Regions from separate parts of the Glutamicibacter bergerei genome, predicted to be linked through region 2. Evidence: predicted binding sites of a transcription regulator. Region 2 holds the regulator's gene; each other region holds the start of a gene.
What was found. Region 2 encodes HrcA, which represses chaperone genes, less so after heat shock. Its sites were predicted from a motif close to TTNGCACTCGNNNNNNNCGAGTGCNAA; they were not measured.
Positions count from the first base shown of each region.

Region 1: the regulator HrcA is predicted to act here: its motif matches at 3,089-3,115, upstream of groES (co-chaperone GroES).
Region 3: the regulator HrcA is predicted to act here: its motif matches at 3,765-3,791, upstream of groL (chaperonin GroEL).

Region 1 is NZ_CM137131.1:2,423,485-2,429,847, forward strand. It holds gene ACX5K5_RS11215 (acyltransferase family protein) at 1-620, opposite strand, end outside; gene groL (chaperonin GroEL) at 932-2,530, opposite strand; gene groES (co-chaperone GroES) at 2,632-2,928, opposite strand; gene ACX5K5_RS11230 (THUMP-like domain-containing protein) at 3,337-4,578, shown strand; gene ACX5K5_RS11235 (glutamate--cysteine ligase) at 4,712-5,866, shown strand.
Region 2 is NZ_CM137131.1:1,825,879-1,832,241, reverse strand. It holds gene ACX5K5_RS08440 (DUF3097 family protein) at 1-684, opposite strand, end outside; gene hrcA (heat-inducible transcriptional repressor HrcA) at 810-1,823, shown strand; gene dnaJ (molecular chaperone DnaJ) at 1,875-3,002, shown strand; gene ACX5K5_RS08425 (16S rRNA (uracil(1498)-N(3))-methyltransferase) at 3,005-3,778, shown strand; gene ACX5K5_RS08420 (GerMN domain-containing protein) at 3,852-4,664, opposite strand; gene ACX5K5_RS08415 (PhoH family protein) at 5,063-6,088, shown strand; gene ybeY (rRNA maturation RNase YbeY) at 6,088-6,363, shown strand, end outside.
Region 3 is NZ_CM137131.1:567,046-573,408, forward strand. It holds gene ACX5K5_RS02665 (threonine/serine exporter family protein) at 169-1,839, shown strand; gene ACX5K5_RS02670 (uracil-DNA glycosylase) at 1,836-2,609, opposite strand; gene ACX5K5_RS02675 (DUF3263 domain-containing protein) at 2,764-3,054, shown strand; gene ACX5K5_RS02680 (LytR C-terminal domain-containing protein) at 3,100-3,702, shown strand; gene groL (chaperonin GroEL) at 3,992-5,629, shown strand; gene ACX5K5_RS02690 (DUF4031 domain-containing protein) at 5,744-6,363, opposite strand, start outside.

The DNA.
Region 1 (6,363 bases), 600 kb from region 2:
TCGGCCGCGGTCAAGTAGATGGAGTAGCTCAGCGAACCGGCAAACACGGCGGCGAACATGGTGAACGCGATGAGCTCGAACCGGAACCGCGAGAAGAACCGCCGCCAGATGAAAGCACAAACAACCAGCAATACCGGCCAGATGATGAAGATCTGGCCCTGCACTGACAGCGACCAAAAGTGTTGCAGCGGTGAGGAAGCGGAGGTGTTAAACGCGTAGTAGTCCACGTTGGTCTCGGCCAAGGCCCAGTTCTGCTTAAAGAAGAGTGAGGAGAAAGCTTCATTGATCAGCGCTAACCACCCGGTGGCCGGCAGCACCAGCCAGGCGGTGACCGCGGTAGCAACGATGATCAGTGCCGCCTGTGGCAGTAATCGGGAGAAGCGGTGCAACCAGTTACCCAGAACCGAGACTTTCTGACCACTGCCTAGTTTGCGAGTCAGCGATCCGGTGAGGAAAAAGGCTGAGAGCATCAGGAAGATGTCTACCCCGCCGGAGACTCGGGAAAACCAGATGTGATAGCACATCACCAACAGCACGGCGAGCGCGCGTAGTCCTTGCAAATCGGCACGAAAACCCGCGGCTGGCGCGGTGTTCTGAGTGCTGCTGATCGCTGGGGACACGGGTGCGACTTTCCTTGTCGGTTCTGTGGTTAGTGCTCCACCAAGACTGTGGTCTCAGCGGACAACCATCAATTTTACCAAGTGAACTTCGTTATGAGCTTGGTACTTGCTGTGTGCCACCACGCAGGACCTAATTAGTGAAGTTCCCATAATGGGCTGACTTGTGCGCTTTAGCTACGAGGTACCGGCGAACCAAATAGCATGCAGTGGGCGTGCCTTAGATAAAGCCGTGAATAAAGAAAACAAAATGCCGCCACCGGCCAGAGCAGAAGCTCTGAGCAGTGACGGCATTCGGTCAAGGGTTTGATCCCTTAGTGGGCGTGAGCCTCTTCCTCGGGAGCCTTCTCGGCAACCAAGGTTTCGGTGGTCAAGACCAGGGCAGCAATCGAGGATGCGTTGACCAGCGCTGAACGGGTGACCTTTACTGGGTCAATGACGCCTGCGCTGAGCAGGTTCTCATAAACACCTGTCTTGGCGTTGAAGCCTTCGTTCGGTCCGGTCTCTTTGACCTTGGAGACAACTACTGCACCGTCAAAGCCGGCGTTGGTAGCGATCCAGAACAATGGCTGCACCAGGGCGCGACGTACGATTCCTACACCGGCGGCGATATCGCCTTCGGCGGAGGTGACGCGTGCGTCTTCGTCCAGTGCTGACAGTGCGTCAACCAGTGCGGTACCGCCACCGGCAACGATGCCCTCTTCGAGCGCTGCACGGGTCGAGGACACTGCGTCCTCGATACGGTGCTTGCGTTCCTTGAGTTCAACCTCGGTGGAGGCACCTACCTTGATGACACCAATGCCACCGGAAAGCTTAGCCAGACGTTCGGCCAGCTTTTCGCGGTCCCATTCGGAGTCGGTGCGGGCGTGCTCTGCACGTAGCTGGGCTACGCGCTCTGCAACGTCTTCTTCGGTTCCGGCGCCATCAACGATGGTGGTGGAATCCTTGGTGATGGTTACGCGGCGTGCGGAACCAAGAACCTCGGTGCCAACCTGGTCTAGCTGCAGTCCTAGTTCGGCGGAGACTACCTGGGCGCCGGTGAGGATCGCGAGATCCTGCATCATTGCCTTGCGGCGGTCACCGAAGCCTGGAGCCTTTACGGCAACCACGTTCAGCAGGCCACGAAGCTTGTTGACTACCAAGGTGGAAAGGGCTTCGCCCTCTACGTCCTCGGCAATGATCAGCAGTGGCTTCTTGGTCTCCAAGACCTTTTCCAGCAGTGGCAAGAATTCTGCCACTGTGGAGATCTTGGATGGGTTGATCAGCACTACTGCGTCTTCCAGGACAACTTCCTGGCGTTCTGCGTCGGTGATGAATTGTGGGGACAGGTAGCCCTTGTCGAACTGCATGCCCTCGGTGAGGACTAGTTCGGTGGCGGTGGTGGACGACTCTTCGATGGTGATGACACCATCGGTGCCCACGGTCTTGAAGGCCTCGGCGAGCAGGTCGCCGATTTCGTCATCCTGTGCGGAGATCGATGCCACGTTGGCAACCTTGTCTTCGACTGCCACGGCGTTAGCCTTCAGGCGTTCGGCAACAATTTCCACTGCCAGTTCAATACCCTTGCGGATATCGCCTGGTGCAGCGCCGGCTGCTACGTTCTTCAGACCTTCCTTGACCAGTGCCTGTGCCAGCACGGTCGCGGTGGTGGTGCCGTCGCCAGCAACATCATTGGTCTTGGTGGCAACTTCCTTGGCCAGCTGTGCGCCAAGGTTCTCGTATGGATCTTCCAAGTCGATCTCACGCGCAATGGTGACACCGTCGTTGGTGATCGTTGGTGCGCCCCAGCTCTTGGCGAGGACCACGTTACGACCGCGTGGGCCGAGGGTGACCTTCACGGTGTTTGCGAGCTTATCAATGCCCGCTTCGAGGGCGCGTCGCGCTTCCTCATTAAATGCTAGCTGCTTAGCCATGCACTAACTCCTGAAATAGCATAGGTCGCAGTTCGGCCTCGAACCCTTTGAGATCATTGATCAAATCCAAGGATTGGGGCCGTAAAACTACGAGGTTGGCGTTACTTTACGACGACTGCCAGAACGTCGCGAGCCGAAAGTACTAGGTACTCTTCGTTGCCGACCTTAACTTCGGTTCCACCGTACTTCGAGTACAGAACTACGTCGCCTTCAGCAACGTCCAAAGGAATGCGGTTGCCCTTGTCGTCAATGCGGCCAAGGCCCACTGCAACAACGGTGCCTTCCTGTGGCTTTTCCTTAGCGGAATCAGGGATGACCAAACCGGATGCGGTGGTGGTTACGGCTTCGACCTGCTTGATGACAATGCGGTCTTCGAGTGGCTTGATGGAGACAGACATGGTCTCTCCTTTTCGTGTATGAACCAATGAATGTAGGGTTTCGCCCTATGGCATTGGACCAACCGTCGTCGCGGTGCCAGTTGGTGTGATCCAGTCAGGCGGTGTGCGTCGCGTAAGCAGAGCTCGCGCTTAGCACCCACTGATGACTTTAGGCCGTGAATTAGCACTCGGTCAAGGTGAGTGCTAATGATTGCCCTAGTTCGTCACACCGGTTCGCGCAGAGCGGACTTTCGCTGATTAGCTATTCCCGGCCAACGCCTCGGAACTAGGGGCAGCACACTATTAAATGCAAAGCACTCCAACTATCCCTGCGCGCACAAGACCACGTTTACCTCCGTGATTCACACAGCACCACCCAGTAGAGCTGGTACGCATGGATAAGCAAGGAATGCCGATAGGCTGGAACTTATGGCTCAGGCATCAAATGACTCAACTCTTAACGACCAATTCGCAGCGCTCCTCTCCCCCGCAGGTTGGTCGTTGCTCGCTACCATTGACCCTTCCATGGCGGCATCCAAAGATTCTGCATGGGCTCTGAATGAGAAGCTACGCAAAGACGGACACGATGCGGCGGTAGTTCGTGCTGTTATCGCTCAAGCAGAACTTCGTTACCGCGGGCGGGTTAAGTTTGGTCCCTTTGCCGACACGCTGATCTTTACCCCGGCTGGGTTGGAGCAATCCACTCGTCTGATGATCGCTGGACTGCATACACGCCGCTTTGAGCAAGCACAAAGCCAGCACGTGGCAGACCTAGGTTGTGGCATTGGCGCCGACTCCATTGCCATGGCCAGCGCCGGCTTGAAGGTCACCGCGGTAGAGAAGGATGAGACGACGGCAGCTGCGGTCACGCTCAACCTCATGCCTTTTGACAACGCCGAGGTACGCCACGGCACCGCAGAAGACACTGACCTAACAGGAATTGACGCTGTCTGGCTAGACCCAGCGCGGCGAACTGATATTTCTGGTGCTTCACGCCGACTCTTTGATCCTGAGGCCTTCTCCCCTCCCCTATCGTTTGTAGAGAAACTCGTCGATAACGGTATGGATGTAGGTGTAAAGCTCGGTCCAGGAATACCTCACGAAGCAATCCCTGCAGGTGCCGAAGCCGTCTGGATTTCAGATCATGGCTCGGTCATTGAAGTTTGCTTGTGGTTCGGCAAACTCAAACGTCAAGATATTGCCCGTGCCGCATTAGTCATTGATAAGAATGGCGCACACGAGCTAATCAGCTCGGTCACCGTAGAGCAAGATGCCAAGGCACCTGTGGGAGAACTAGCGGCGCACATCTATGAACCAGATGGCGCGGTCATTCGTTCACATCTCATTGGCACCATGCTTGAGCAGACAGGTGGACATCTCTTAGATGAGCACATCGCATACTTCACCCACGCAGAAAAGATCACCACACCTTTCGCACGTGGTTTCGAAGTACTCGCGGTCCACGATTACAACGTGAAAAAGTTGCGCAGCTGGGTGAAGGCCAACGGTATTGGTTCCTTGGACATCAAGAAGCGCGGTGTCGATGTCACCCCCGAAGAGTTGCGCCGCATCTTGCTGTCCGGATCCTCAAAGAGCGCCAGGAATAAGGCGACTCTCATCTTGGCCCGGCTGGGAGAAAAGCGCGTAGCCTTCGAAGTGCAGCCCCACTAAGACCCACGTTCCATGTCTTGCACTGAGCAAGCCCGGGGAGCAAATACAATAAGTATGGATATCCTCCGTTTTTGCGCGGGTAGCCACCACCCACCCGCCAACTGGCTCGGTAGTTTTTCGAGCCCATCACGCAATGAGGAGTTACGTGCAAAAGATCGAATTCGCCGACTCGCCCCAATCAACTATCGGTGTTGAATGGGAAATTGCGTTGGTCAATCGTGAAAACGCTGACCTTAGTTCTGTGGCCGAAAAGGTGTTGGACAAGCTCAAAGAAGATGCTGGAATTCCAGCAGATGAAGAGCATCCCACCATCAAGCCTGAGTTGCTGATGAATACCGTGGAAGTTGTGACCGGAGTGCACCGCACCGTGGCAGATGCTGCCGATGAGCTACGCGCCAACGTCCGGCGGCTCCGTGAAGTCACCGACCCCATGGGCGTAGATCTCTACTGCGCAGGCTCGCACCCTTTTGCCGCACCAACTTCTCAGCCAGTGACTGACAAAGAACGCTACGCAAACCTCATTGACCGCACCCAGTGGTGGGGACGCCAAATGGTCATCTACGGCATCCACGTACACGTAGGACTAGACGACCGTGAAAAGGCTCTGCCAATCACCGACGGTCTGATCAACTACCAGCCACACTTCCAAGCGCTCAGCGCATCTAGCCCTTACTGGGGTGGAGAAGATACTGGCTACGCTTCGCAGCGTGCGTTAATGTTCCAGCAGCTTCCCACCGCAGGAATCCCTTTCCACTTTAATTCCTGGTCCGAGTACGAGGCCTACGTGGCCGACATGCTCCACACCGGCGTCATCGATGACATCTCCGAAATTCGCTGGGACGTCCGCCCGGTCAACCGCCTTGGTACCGTGGAAATGCGTATCTGCGACGGCATGAGCTCGTTGGAAGACATCTCAGCCATCACTGCACTAACCCAGTGCTTGGTCCACGACATGTCAATGTCTCTTGAAGCGGGATACAAGATCCCTGTTATGCCGGCTTGGCACCGAGTAGAGAATAAATGGCGTGCAGCCCGCTACGGACTCGACGCGATCATTATTCTCAACGCCCAAGGCGATGAAATGTTGGTAACGGACCACCTCCGTAACGAGGTCAAACGCCTAGCACCTGTAGCTGAACAGCTCGGATGCCAAGACGAACTTCAAGGAATCATTCGCCTCATTGAGCGCGGTGCCGGATACCAGATCCAACGACAGATTTTTGCGACCACCGGCGGCGACTTCCAAGCCGTCGTCAAGGACAACGTTGCGCAAATGAACGCTGTCTAAATAGCTAAGACCCAAAAAGAAAACAGGTCCGTGAGATTCCGAATTATCGGGATCTCACGGACCTGTACTCTCCTCTGCCAATTTGAGTAAACCGTTGTGCTCGCGCGACTCAATTTTGCCGAAAATATTCAATAATTTGAACGCTATGGTCCTTCAGCTAACTACAGCACAGGAACTTCTAAATGCATACGCAAGGTAGCCTGCACTCATTTGGCCCGTCGGAGAGAACTCATACAACCACTAGAACAAATCCTTGACGTTTACTCTCTTGAAATTCATCCCGGAGCTTGAGCTCAACTTTGCCCACAAGATTCGGTGGAATTGTGTATCCTCCAACACCCCTCCTCCATATCCGCTTCCGTGCTCCGAACTACAGCGCAATTCAGGCGGGACCCCTCGCGAAATTGGCACATACAAGAGATGTTCGTGCCCAATGCGGCATCTAAACTGCACGCTGACTCGATGATTTTTTGGTTCACTCTCTGCACCATTATCGC
Region 2 (6,363 bases):
CCAGTCGGTGCCGCGCGCAATGACCGGCCATTTCGTAATATTAAGCGCCGAGGGTTTAACCGCCTGCCAGACATCGACGTACGGATGGCCCAGGATCAGCACATGTTGCGCTGCTCCGGGGACCCGCATTGCTTCCTTGACGATGTGTTCTTCTTTGGTTCCAGAAATAAGGTGATCCACTAGGATCCCCAAGCGCCGTTCCGGTGAAGGATTAAACGCTCGGATTGCTCCGGCAAGATCATCAACTCCGTGTAAGGGCTCCACCACAATGCCTTCAACGCGCAGGTCATGGCCCCAGACTTTTTCGACCAACTCTGCGTCGTGTTTACCTTCGACCCAAATACGACTGGCCCGGGCGGTACGAGCTTTCAGGTCAGTGACCGCACGAGAACCGGATGCCGAAACTAACTTCTTAGGTGCTGCCGCTTTAGGCTGCGGTTCTACGATCTCGACCGGTTCTCCTTCGAGCAGGAATCCGAACCCGGCCTGGAATGAACGTGTCTTGCCGCGACGGTCCTCCAACACGATGACACGCATTCCTCCGGACTTTTCGGTGCGAACCACTTCACCGACCCATCCGCTGTCCACGTCTTCCAATAACAAACCGACGGACACCGGAATTTGACGCAGTTTTTTGGGTGCTGGTGCACTGAGGTCTTGCGCTCCCCAGGAGTAATTGGACACGTACTGCCTTTCGCTGTGATCGAATACGCTCGAAATCCAATGCTAGCAACCGATGAACGTATTAGACTTGGCACTTGATAGGTTCGAGTGCCAAAACCTTGCGTGGTTTCATAGGAGGTGTTGAGGTGAGTGAGTTTCGACGGCTAGACGTCTTGCGCGCCATTGTGGAGGACTACGTCCAGTCGCATGAACCAGTTGGGTCCAAGGCATTGCTCGATCGTCATAACCTCGGAGTCTCCGCGGCGACGATCCGTAACGACATGGCATTGCTGGAAGAAGAAGGGCTGATCGCGGCTCCGCACACCTCTTCAGGGCGTATTCCCACGGAGAAGGGCTACCGCCGTTTTGTTGATCAGATAGGTGAGCTGAAGCCGCTGTCTAGGGCCGAACGCGAAGCGATCAATAAGATCTTAGATAGCTCCCAAGATCTCGACGAGGTACTTCATAGCACCGTTCGGTTGTTGGCACGCCTGACAAACCAAGTCGCCCTAATTCAAGTGCCACACTATGACACTGCGTCGTTGCGAAATTTGGATCTTGTGGGATTAGGCTCCGCGCAGGTGTTGATGGTGATGATTGCCTCTAATGGGACCGTAGATCAGCGAATGATCTCGACCGCGAGAGCTTATAGCGACGAGGAACTGCACGCGCTGAAGCTGACTTTGCTTAACGCTCTGGGCGGAAGGCAACTTGCTGAGCTCGTGGGAAGCCTAAAGTTGGACACAGTCCCGCCACAGCTTCACGAAGATCCTTTGTTCGAATCGATCGTCGATAGCTTGCAGGAAATGGCACGAGCCGCGAATGCACAGCGCATCGTGATGGCCGGTACTGCTAATCTGGCGCGTTCCTCGGGTGACTTCCCGCTGACGCTGACCCCAGTTCTGGAAGCCTTAGAAGAGCAGGTAGTTTTGCTTAAGCTATTTTCCGAGCTGGAAGCTGACTCACGTGGTGTAGCGGTGACCATTGGTACCGAACATCATTACGGACAGTTATCCGATGCAACGGTGATTGCCACAACCTATGGTTCGGACGCACGTAGCAAACTGGGCGTACTTGGACCGACCAGAATGAATTACCCTTCATCGATGGCATCGGTACGCGCGGTAGCGCGCTACCTATCGAAGATTTTGACGAATTAGTTTTCGTCGCCACTAAAATTTTTATTTTTACGAAAGGACACGGCGAATATCGTGAGCTCGCATTACGAGACGCTGGGTGTTGCTAAGGATGCGACCCCGCAGGAAATCAAGAGTGCCTACCGCAAACTGGCACGCAAGTTGCACCCCGATGTGAACCCCAGTGAAGGTGCTGCTGAGCAATTTAAGCTGGTCACCCGCGCCTACGAGGTCCTTTCAGATGAAAAGAAGCGCGCCAACTTTGACGCGACCGGGGACCTCAATGGCAACGGTCAGCAAGGTTTCGGTGGTGGCGGCGGTCAGAACTTCGGTGGTTTTGGCGATATCTTCGAACAGTTCTTTGGCGGGGGACAAGCCCAGGGGCCGGCCTCACGTACGCAGGCTGGCCGCGACGCGCTGATCACCATCACCATTGATTTGGAAGACGCGGTCAAGGGCACCGTCTACCCGCTGGAAATGGAAACCGCTGTTACCTGTAAGGCCTGTGACGGTTCATGCTGCCGCCCAGGCACCAGCCCGGTCACCTGTGAAACCTGCCATGGTGCGGGTCAGATCCAGCGGCCGGTGCGTTCCTTCCTCGGACAGATGATGACCGTTGAAACTTGCCCTGCCTGCCGCGGGTTCGGTACCACTATCCCTGATCCATGTAATGAATGTAATGGTGAAGGCCGCGTGCGCGAGCACGTGTCGAAGTCGCTGAATATTCCTGCTGGTGTTGATTCGGGAACCCGAATTCAGCTCCGCGGTCAGGGCGAAGCCGGTCCTGGTGGGGGACCGAACGGTAACCTCTTCGTTGAGGTTGATGTTCGTCGCCACAAGGTGTTTGAGCGCGCACAAACCGATCTGCATGCGAAGATGACCATTCCTATGACCGCTGCCGCCTTGGGCTGTGAACTGAAGCTTGAAACCTTCGATGGCGAGCAGCAGATCAATGTCGAGTCCGGTGCCCAAGATGGGGATACCATGACGCTTCCAGGCCTTGGTGTACCACGCCTACGCGGTGGCAAGCGTGGTGACGTAATCGTGCACTTGCAGGTGGAAACCCCAACCAAGTTGGATGCTGCACAGCGTGAGCTGCTTGAACAGCTCGCAGAACTTCGTGGGGAAAAGCTCACCTCAGGTCGCGTTGAGCAGTCCGGCGGGATGTTCTCCCGGTTGCGCGATAAGTTGAACCAGCGCTAACCATGAGCAATCACAGCTTTGTGATCTCCGCGGAGCAAGGTGCACTAGCCCTGGTGGGGGAAACTCTAGAACTCACCGGTGCTGAAGCCCATCATGCGGTGGCCGTGAAACGTGTGTCTTCCGGCGAAGAGCTTGATCTGCTCGATGGTACCGGTTTGCGTTTGCGCGTTAAAGTGTTGGACGCGTCCAAGGAGTTGTTGCGCGTCATCGTGCTTGAACGTTTACAGGAAGTTCCTCCGGCACACCGAATTGGACTGGTTCAGGCTTTAGCTAAGGGTGACCGTGACCTGCAGGCCGTGGAGTCAGCCGTGGAGCTCGGTGTGTTTACGGTCCGTCCGTGGCAGGCAGATCGGTCCATCGTGCGATGGAGCGGAAGTAAGACCGAGAAGGCAATGGCTAAGTGGCGTTCGCTAGTGCGTTCGGCGCAGAAGCAATCACGTCGTGCTTTTGAACCTGAAGTCTTGGAACCGGTTAATACCAAGACTCTGAGTACCCAGATTCGCCACTTGTGCGAATCCGGTGAGTTAGTTTTGATTCTTCATGAGGCAGCGCAACTATCTGTAGCGCAAGAAACGCAGAACTGGCTAAGCCAGGCGTCCAAGCAGGCCGGTGTCACCTTGGTGGTCGGACCCGAAGGCGGTATCAGTGACGCTGAGCTTGAACAGTTTGTTGCTGCTGGTGCCCGCCCAGCCTTGCTAGGGCAGCATGTCTTGCGTGCTTCGACCGCAGGACCTGCAGCCTTGGTCCTGGTTCGGCACCTGCTGGGTGAGTTGTAAACCGTTAAACAAAAAATGTTCAGTACAACCAAGTGGTTGTGCTGAACATTTTTGTGGCTCAACGAGCCGAAATTTACTTGATGGTGAACTCACTGGACACCGAAGCGATTTTCTTCGTGGACCCGTTTTCCTGTCCCCAGAAGGTCAGCTTGTAGGAGCCCACTCCTAGTTGAGTGGTGAAGCTGAATGAGCCATCTTGTTTGATCGACGATGCTTCGATAGCCTCAGCAGCGGTCAACACGGTCAGCTTGCCTGTTTTGTCCTTGCTTTCCAGACTGTAGTAGACGCCGTCGGTAAAGTTGGCGGTTCGCCCGGAGAATTTGATTTGCCCGGCCTTATTCGTGGCGCCAAATTGCGGATCGATAATCCAAATTGGCGCCATGAAGCTTGCATCTCGTTCGTATGAATCTGCGAGTCGTAAGTCTCCGAAAACCGTTGCATTAGCTTGACCGTCAACCAGGATTTTTACCTTCGGAGGCAATGTGCCAATGAACAGACCCGCGTTAGAAGCGGCAGCGGTTGAAGTGAAGACTAGTTGCTGAATGCTGCGCTCGGACAGTCCGCGGTCGAGTTTAGCGCTGAAGACCTTAGCCGGAAGATCAAGGGTAATGACGTTTTCCTTGTTCATGGACACGCCAACTTCGCTTGATGGTTTCAGATGTGTGTACCACTCAGGATTTACTGACTTTTCATTAAGCAGGTAGGAGATGGAATCTCCAATGGGCTCACCAGTCATATTTTTTGCAGCGTATTCACGGTAGAGATATACGCCAAGATCCGTGTTTTCTAGCCAATAGATAGGCAACCGGTCAATTGATGAATGATGTTCAACCGAGTCGCTTGCAGCGGGTAGGGACAGCGACGTGGCGGTCGAGCTAATCGGCATCTGGTGTGATTCCTCGCGCGAAGCAAGACCACAGCCGGCTGCCGCGACGAGACTTAGGCTGACTCCAATAACGGCAACCCGCTTTGAAACCATTCTCGTGAATCTACCCTGCACTACTTACCAATCCGTTGATCAATCGTTTAACGTCGGGGCATTAAATGCCCTGACGCTCACATAGTTTGGCACACGAAGCTGAGCAAAAAAGCGGAAATCTGGCGTTTCGACGCATTCTTAACCAAATCTATACCTTGGCCACCAGCGATACTTAAGAAACACTTCAGATGCATTGAGCCCTTGCTCATGGCGAAAATCTTCCCGAAGGCTGACCGTCATGGATAGACTGTAAGGTACGAGAACGAACCATCGCCAAGCTTTATAAAAGGGGCACTAAGCACTGCATGCAGGTTGAACATAATAAGATACCGGCCGAGTCAGACTCCGCGTCCATGACCATCACCTTCGAGACTCCCGAACTTATGGTCGCGACGCTAGGTCCTAGTGATGAATTATTGCGCATCCTGACAGGTGCTTATCCTTTGGTGCAGTTCCGCCCTAGCGGTGCCACCTTGACCTTGATCGGCGAACCTATCCAGGTACGTAAAGCGCAGCGGGTTACCGAAGAAGCACGGGCCTTAGCCAGCCGCGGTTCGCGGATGAGCGCAGATACGATCGAGCAAATCATTAAGATGCTCTCTGCCGGCGGTGGTGATACACCCACCGACGTGCTGGGTCTGAAGATCCTTTCTGGACGTGGCCGATCGATTCGACCTAAGACGCTGAATCAAAAAGGTTATGTCGACGCGATCGAGGACAACACCATCACCTTTGGTGTGGGTCCAGCCGGTACCGGTAAAACTTTCCTTGCGATGGCCATGGCGGTGGCAGCCTTGCAAGCCAAGGAAGTGAGTCGAATTATCTTGACCCGCCCGGCGGTAGAAGCGGGGGAGAAGCTAGGCTTCCTTCCCGGAAGCTTGACCGAAAAAATTGACCCGTACCTGCGTCCGCTTTACGACGCTTTGCACGAGATGATCGACCCGGAGACCATTCCGCGTCTTATCGAAGCTGGAACGATTGAGGTGGCCCCGCTCGCTTACATGCGCGGGCGCACACTCAATGATGCATTTGTCATTCTGGACGAGGCGCAGAACACCACCAGCGAGCAAATGAAAATGTTCCTCACTCGTTTGGGCTTCGGATCCAAAATGGTGATCACTGGGGACGTGACTCAAGTGGATCTGCCAGGAAACGCGGTCTCCGGATTAGCCATGGTCATCGAAGTGCTCGAAGATATTGATGACATCAAGCTGTGCCGGCTGGATGCCGGGGACGTGGTGCGTCATCGACTGATCGCAGACATTGTCACGGCTTATGACCGTTGGGATACCAAAAAACGTGAACAACACTCTCGGGGACGGACCAAGTAATGAGCGTGGAAGTAAACAACGAAACCGACTATGAGGTGGACCTGCACGATGTGCAGAAACTCGCCGACTCGATTACCGAGGCGATGTTCATCCACCCGGAAACCGAAGTTTCTATCGTCTTCATTGATGAAGATGCGATGAGCGAATTGCACGTGGAGTGGATGGACCTAGAAGGTCCCACCGACGTGATGAGCTTCCCCATGGATGAACTTCGGCCAGGTTCCGAAACCGCTCCGTCGGAAAGCGGGATCTTAGGCGACATCGTGATCTGCCCA
Region 3 (6,363 bases), 1.3 Mb from region 2:
TGCATCTAATTAGGTAACTCGCTGGAGTCAAATTTTATTTCCGAGAACAAAAAATGACAGATGTGTTCAGGGATACTCAGTCGATGGGGGTTCCTCTCTGCCGGTTGACAGGCCATGGTTGTATCGTGAGGAATACGAGTAAAACAAGAGCCTCAGGGGGAGTGATTCGTGGCGCAGCAAGACCATGGCGAGAAGTCCGTGGAGTCGAAAGATGCGGGAGAAGATCCATCGCCATTGGCCGGGTCGCTGCCTCGTATTTTGACGAGCGAAATCAACATGGGACACCTACCAGAAACGGTGTCCGTTGAGACGACGATGGCTTCAGAGCTTCCGTTAAATACCGCAGTAAGTGCAAGCGTCGCGGCAGCTGACGCTACCGATATCGAGTCACGCACCGGTCAGGTTCTTACCTCGGATGACGGCATCACGTTAATGCCAACGCGCGCCAACCCGGTAGCACGTCGTCTGTTGGCAAAAATGTGGATTTCAGATACACCACCAACCGAAGCTCTGAAAGTGGTTGACCGGTTACGCGGAACCCCGTACGCCAATCCAAAGGTGAACGTCGATCAAGATGCATCGGCCCGACGGACCATGGAATTCGCCCTAGATCTCGGCGAAACGCTGATTCGTTATGGTGCTGGTGCACTGGAAGTCGAAACCAGCATCATCGCGGTAACCGCCGCCCTGGGGCTTAGTCATCTAGATGTTGATATCACTAACCAGTCGTTACACCTGAACTACAGCCCACCGGACGCTGAAAGCTATTCGATTTTGCGCGTGGTGCGTTCCTACACCACCAACTATGCGGGTCTTGTGATGGTTCACGAGTTGGTCTCGGATATTATTGCCGGCGGTGTGTCACGGACTTCTTCGGCTAAACAGCTGAAAGCAATTACGCGGAAACCGAAACCGTTCCCACGCTGGGTTGTGGCCTCGGGACAGTCGATATTCGCGGCAGCCTTTGTGCTCTTCATTGGTGGTTCGTGGCTTGGCGCCCTGGTCGCGATGGCCTCATCGTGGTTGATCTCGCAGATCGGGCGCTATGGCTCACGCTGGCGCGTTCCGGAGTTCTTCTCCGTCGCCACTGCAACCTTTACCGTGACCGTCATTGCGCTGCTAAGCCACCGAGTGCACGCCCCGCTGGACCCTGCGTTGGTCGTTTCCGGTGGTATCTTGTTGCTCTTGCCTTCGGGCAGATTTGTCTCGGCGCTACAAGATGCGATCAATGGGTTCCCTGTGACGGCCGTCGGGCGCCTATTTTCCGCCGGGTTGACCTATACGGCCATCTTGTCGGGAATTTCATCAGCCTTGGTTGTCTCTTCGGTCTTCGGAGGCGACAAGGTGGACGTTCACCGGATCGTTGCAATCAACTATCCAACATGGATGCTTGTTGGTTTAGTAGCAGTGGCTATCCTTGCCGGTGCGGTGACCGAGCAGACCGCGAAGCGGCTGCTGATCCCTACTGCGTTGTTAGCTGTGGGCGGCTACCTCGTCTTGTTGTTGGCCGAACAAATCGGATTGGGCTCTCGAGCTACGCCGGCCGTCGTGGCGACAGTCATCGGTTTTGCGGCGCGTTTCTTGGCGGACAAGTTACGCTCACCGCAGCTAGTGATTGCAGCGCCTGCTGTCATGTTCATGCTTCCAGGCCTGATGATATTCCGTGCAATGTACGGCATCGTTTTCGATGTGGAAGATATGTTCTCTAGTTTGGTGGAGATGTTCAACGCATTTGCCATCATGCTGTCTATCGCCGGCGGCGTGGTTTTCGGCGATACGCTCTGTCGGCCTTTGACCTCAAATGCTCGACGTGAACGTCGCTGGATCCGCCGCCGTTAGGCGGTCGGTAACTTCCAATTGATAGGCGCCTGACCAGAATCGGTCAGGTGCCTATTGATTTGAGAGAAGGGTTTTGAACCAAAGAAGCCCCGGCTGGCCGATAACGGAGAAGGGTGGACGCTGTGCACGTGCGGCATATTGCCCATCAGTGGACTCAGTTTTTGCGCGTGGGCTCCCCAGAGAACGGCGACTACCGGATTTTTGCGTGAATTGAGGGCGCCAATAATCGCTTCGACAACCGGTGTCCAACCAAGCTTTTGATGGCTTCCTGCCTGCCCGGCGGTCACCGAGAAAACCTGATTGAGTAACAAGACCCCTTGCTCGTGCCAGGGGCTGAGGTCCGGATGTGGGGCTTCGGGCACCGCGAGGTCGGAGCTGAGCTCCTTATAGATATTTCGTAAACTGCGAGGCAGCGGCCGAACATTTTTCTCAGCGGCGAAGGCCAAACCATTTGCATGTCCTGGGGTCGGATAAGGGTCTTGGCCGATAATCAGAACTTTGGTTTTGGCTAGGGGAAGCAACAGTGCGCGCAACATCACCTCTGGGACCGGCAGGATCTGCTCGCCCGCCTGCGAACGCAGCGCTAATTGTTGGGCTATATCCTGCAACACGCCATCAAGCGGCTCCAATGTCGATACCCAGTCCTCTGCGATAAACCCGTTGCTGGCTAGTGATTTTGCGCCAAAATAGAACGGGAAGTCAGCGGCTGAATACTCCGGCAGAGGCTGAGCGGCGGGAGCCTCAAAGAGCGCTGGCTGTTGGTTGTTCATAACAACTATTCTGCCCGTTTTCGGCGCGGTTGTGCCGCGTTACACGGCATCGAGTTCATTGATTGGTTAGAATATCGGTGGTGTGTCCACCATGTGTGGATATGAAAGCATAAAGAGGCCCGACTAATCGGTGTTCAAGGAAGAGGTGAGACGCATGGCAGGCAATGAGGTTTTGGTGGATTTTGTAATGAATCCCGACTCAGAGCTCGATGAGCGTTCACAGCAAATCTTGAACATGGAAAAACTGTGGTGGAAATATGCCGGAGCCAAGGAACAGGCCATCACTAAGCAGTTCTCAATTTCGCCGACGAACTACTATCAGTTGCTCAACCAGCTGATCGACACGGACGCGGCGATGGCCTACGACCCAATGCTGGTAAAGCGGTTGCGTAGACTTCGATCTACCAAGCGTCGTGTGAGCGGTACCGTCGGCGGAGAACGTTAAGTTCTTAGCCGGCCTCGGCCAGCCAGACCTCGAGCAAGGACAAGAATGACCAACTACCCACGTGACGAATTCGATCGCGTTCCGGAGTTTAGTACCCGTGTGGGGTCGCATCATGCCCATGGGTGGGCGCAGTCTGCCGCCGCCAAGGGCAAGGACAGCAAGCTTCGTTGGGTAGTCCTGACCGCAATTGCGGTGTTGCTCATCGGTGGTGTGGGCTTCTTCTACGGTCCGAGTATCGCTGATCGTCTCAGCGGTTCCGAATCGACGCAGAATACCGAAGCGACAGCAACCGAAACTTCGCAAAGTCTTAGCGCCGAACCTTCCGAAAGCGCTACCCCCTCAAGCACCATTGATGATGCGGACGTGTTGTACGGTCAGCTCATTGGCGTGTACAACGGTGCGAGTATTGCAGGCACAGCCGGTGCAGGTGAAGAATTATTGACTGAGGCCGAATTTACGAACATCGTGACGGATAATTGGACCCGAGATGCGGAAACCTCGACCGTCTATTACATGTCCGAGGCCTACCGGACCACCGCAGAAAAAGCCGCCGAGGTCTTAGGTATCGACGAGGTTTTGCAGACTCAGAACATTCCTAACCGCGTCACGGTGGTCCTTGGTGCCGACGATACGTTGAACTCCAAGTAATATTTCGCTTCGCTCACAGCCGATCAGCTTGCACTCGCCATGCGAGAGTGCCAATATTTGTATTAGCACTCATGCGTTACGACTGCTAATGCCGATCGGCTGTTCGTTTTAAAATCGAACCCTTTCGACCCTCGCGGTTTGTTAACGCACGGAGCGTGAAGAATACCTCAGATAGCGAGAGCTCATCTTGGTTGTCGGCCCGATGCCGATACCGGTGCGCTCGTCCGTCGCGGGCGCTGTCTGTCGGTTGCATTTTCGCAAGATCGTCCCGAAAGGACCGAAAGCCACTATGGCCAAGATGATTGCATTTGACGAGGAAGCACGCCGCGGACTTGAGCGCGGCCTGAACATTCTGGCGGACGCCGTAAAGGTAACCCTAGGCCCACGCGGTCGCAACGTTGTTCTGGAGAAGAAGTGGGGCGCACCTACTATCACCAACGACGGTGTGTCCATCGCCAAGGAAATCGAGCTCGAAGATCCATACGAGAAGATCGGCGCCGAGCTCGTCAAAGAAGTAGCCAAGAAGACTGACGACGTCGCCGGTGACGGCACCACCACCGCAACCGTGCTCGCTCAGGCTCTGGTCAAGGAAGGCCTGCGCAACGTTGCTGCCGGCGCCGACCCAATCGCATTGCGCCGCGGTATCGACAAGGCAGTAGAAGCCGTCACCGCAGAGCTGCTTGCCGCTGCAAAGAAGATCGAATCCAAGGAGCAGATCGCTGCTACCGCTTCGATCTCCGCTGGCGATCCAGAAATCGGCGCATTGATCGCCGAAGCACTGGACAAGGTCGGCGAGCAGGGCGTTATCACCGTTGAAGAGTCCAACACCTTCGGCCTTGAGCTGGAGCTGGCCGAGGGCATGCGCTTCGACAAGGGTTACATCTCCGCATACTTCGTCACCGACGCTGAGCGTCAGGAGACCGTGCTGGAAGATCCTTACATCCTGATCGTCAATTCGAAGATCTCCTCGGTCAAGGACATGGTTTCCTTGCTGGAGAAGGTCATGCAGTCGAACAAGTCGCTGCTGATCATCGCCGAAGACGTTGAAGGCGAAGCACTGGCTACCCTGATCTTGAACAAGATCCGTGGTCTGTTCAAATCCGTTGCCGTCAAGGCTCCGGGCTTCGGCGACCGTCGCAAGGCTATGCTGACCGACATCGCACTGCTCACCGGTGGTCAGGTTGTTTCCGAGGAAATCGGTCTGTCGCTAGACACCGTTGGCCTCGAAGTTCTGGGTACCGCCCGCAAGGTCGTTATCACCAAGGACGAGACCACCATCGTTGAAGGCGGCGGCGACGCCGACGCCATCGAAGGCCGCAAGGCTCAGATCGCAGCCGAGATCAAGAACACCGACTCGGACTACGACCGCGAGAAGCTGCAGGAACGTCACGCAAAGCTTTCCGGTGGTGTCGCTGTGCTCAAGGCCGGCGCCGCAACCGAGGTGGAGCTCAAGGAGCGCAAGCACCGCATCGAAGATGCAGTGCGTAACGCCAAGGCAGCAGTTGAAGAGGGCATCGTCGCCGGCGGCGGCGTGGCTCTGATCCAGGCTGGCGCCCTAGCGTTTGCAAAGCTTGAGCTGGAAGGCGACGAAGCCACCGGTGCGAACATTGTTCGCGTTGGCATCGAAGCCCCACTGAAGCAGATCGCACTGAACGCTGGCATGGAGCCAGGCGTTGTCGCCGACAAGGTCAAGGGCTTGCCAGCAGGCCATGGCCTGAACGCCGCAACCGGCCAGTACGTAGACCTGCTTGAAGCAGGCGTGAACGACCCAGTGAAGGTGACCCGTTCGGCTCTGCAGAACGCTGCGTCGATCGCTGGCCTGTTCTTGACCACCGAGGCAGTCGTTGCAGATAAGCCAGCTCCTGCTGGCGCTGCCATGCCAGGTGGCGACGACATGGGTGGCATGGGCGGTATGGGCGGCTTCTAAGCTCCCCGCACCTCGCTGAGCGACCGCTCTGGCGGTACTAGCAAACCCGAGGGCCTGCTTCATTATGAAGCAGGCCCTCGGGCCGTTAACCCCGACATCTCGGTCGGCGCGTAGTTAGAACTGTGTGGACAACTGTTCCAGTTCAGCGGACAAATTACTGCGTGCAACACTTTCCCAACGCTGCCGGGCCTGTGCAGTGCCGAACAACTGGTCCTTGTCGAGTAACTCACGAAGTATCTTGGACCGACCACGGGCGAAGTCTGGCTCCGACACGTGAGCGTACTCGGCCCGAACGGCCTGCGTATAACGCTGATAGGCGGTTGCAGGGCGAGCCAGAACTTCTAAATCTGCGTCGCACAGTAGCGCGCCGAGCAGGTCCCCAGCCTGCGGCTGGTGGGTGCTGGTCAGCATAATCAGCCGTTGAATTGAAGCCACCGTGTGGTCGGGCAAGAGACCTTGCAAGCATTGACCTGCGAGCTGCGCCGAGTCCTGCTCGTCGGTGCTCTGACCTTCATAAACCGCGTCGTGAAACCATGCGGCTAATTCGAGTATTTGCCGGTCCTGCTCCGAGACCTGCGTACCACACAGCGAATCTAGTGCTTCAAGTACGGCGAGCAGATGCACACGATCGTGATAATAACGATGTTCCTGACTCCATTTGGATAAAAGAGCCGTCGCAAGTTCAGATTGCCCGGGAAAAGTGCGTTCCCAGCGTTTACGCAAGGCCGGGTCCA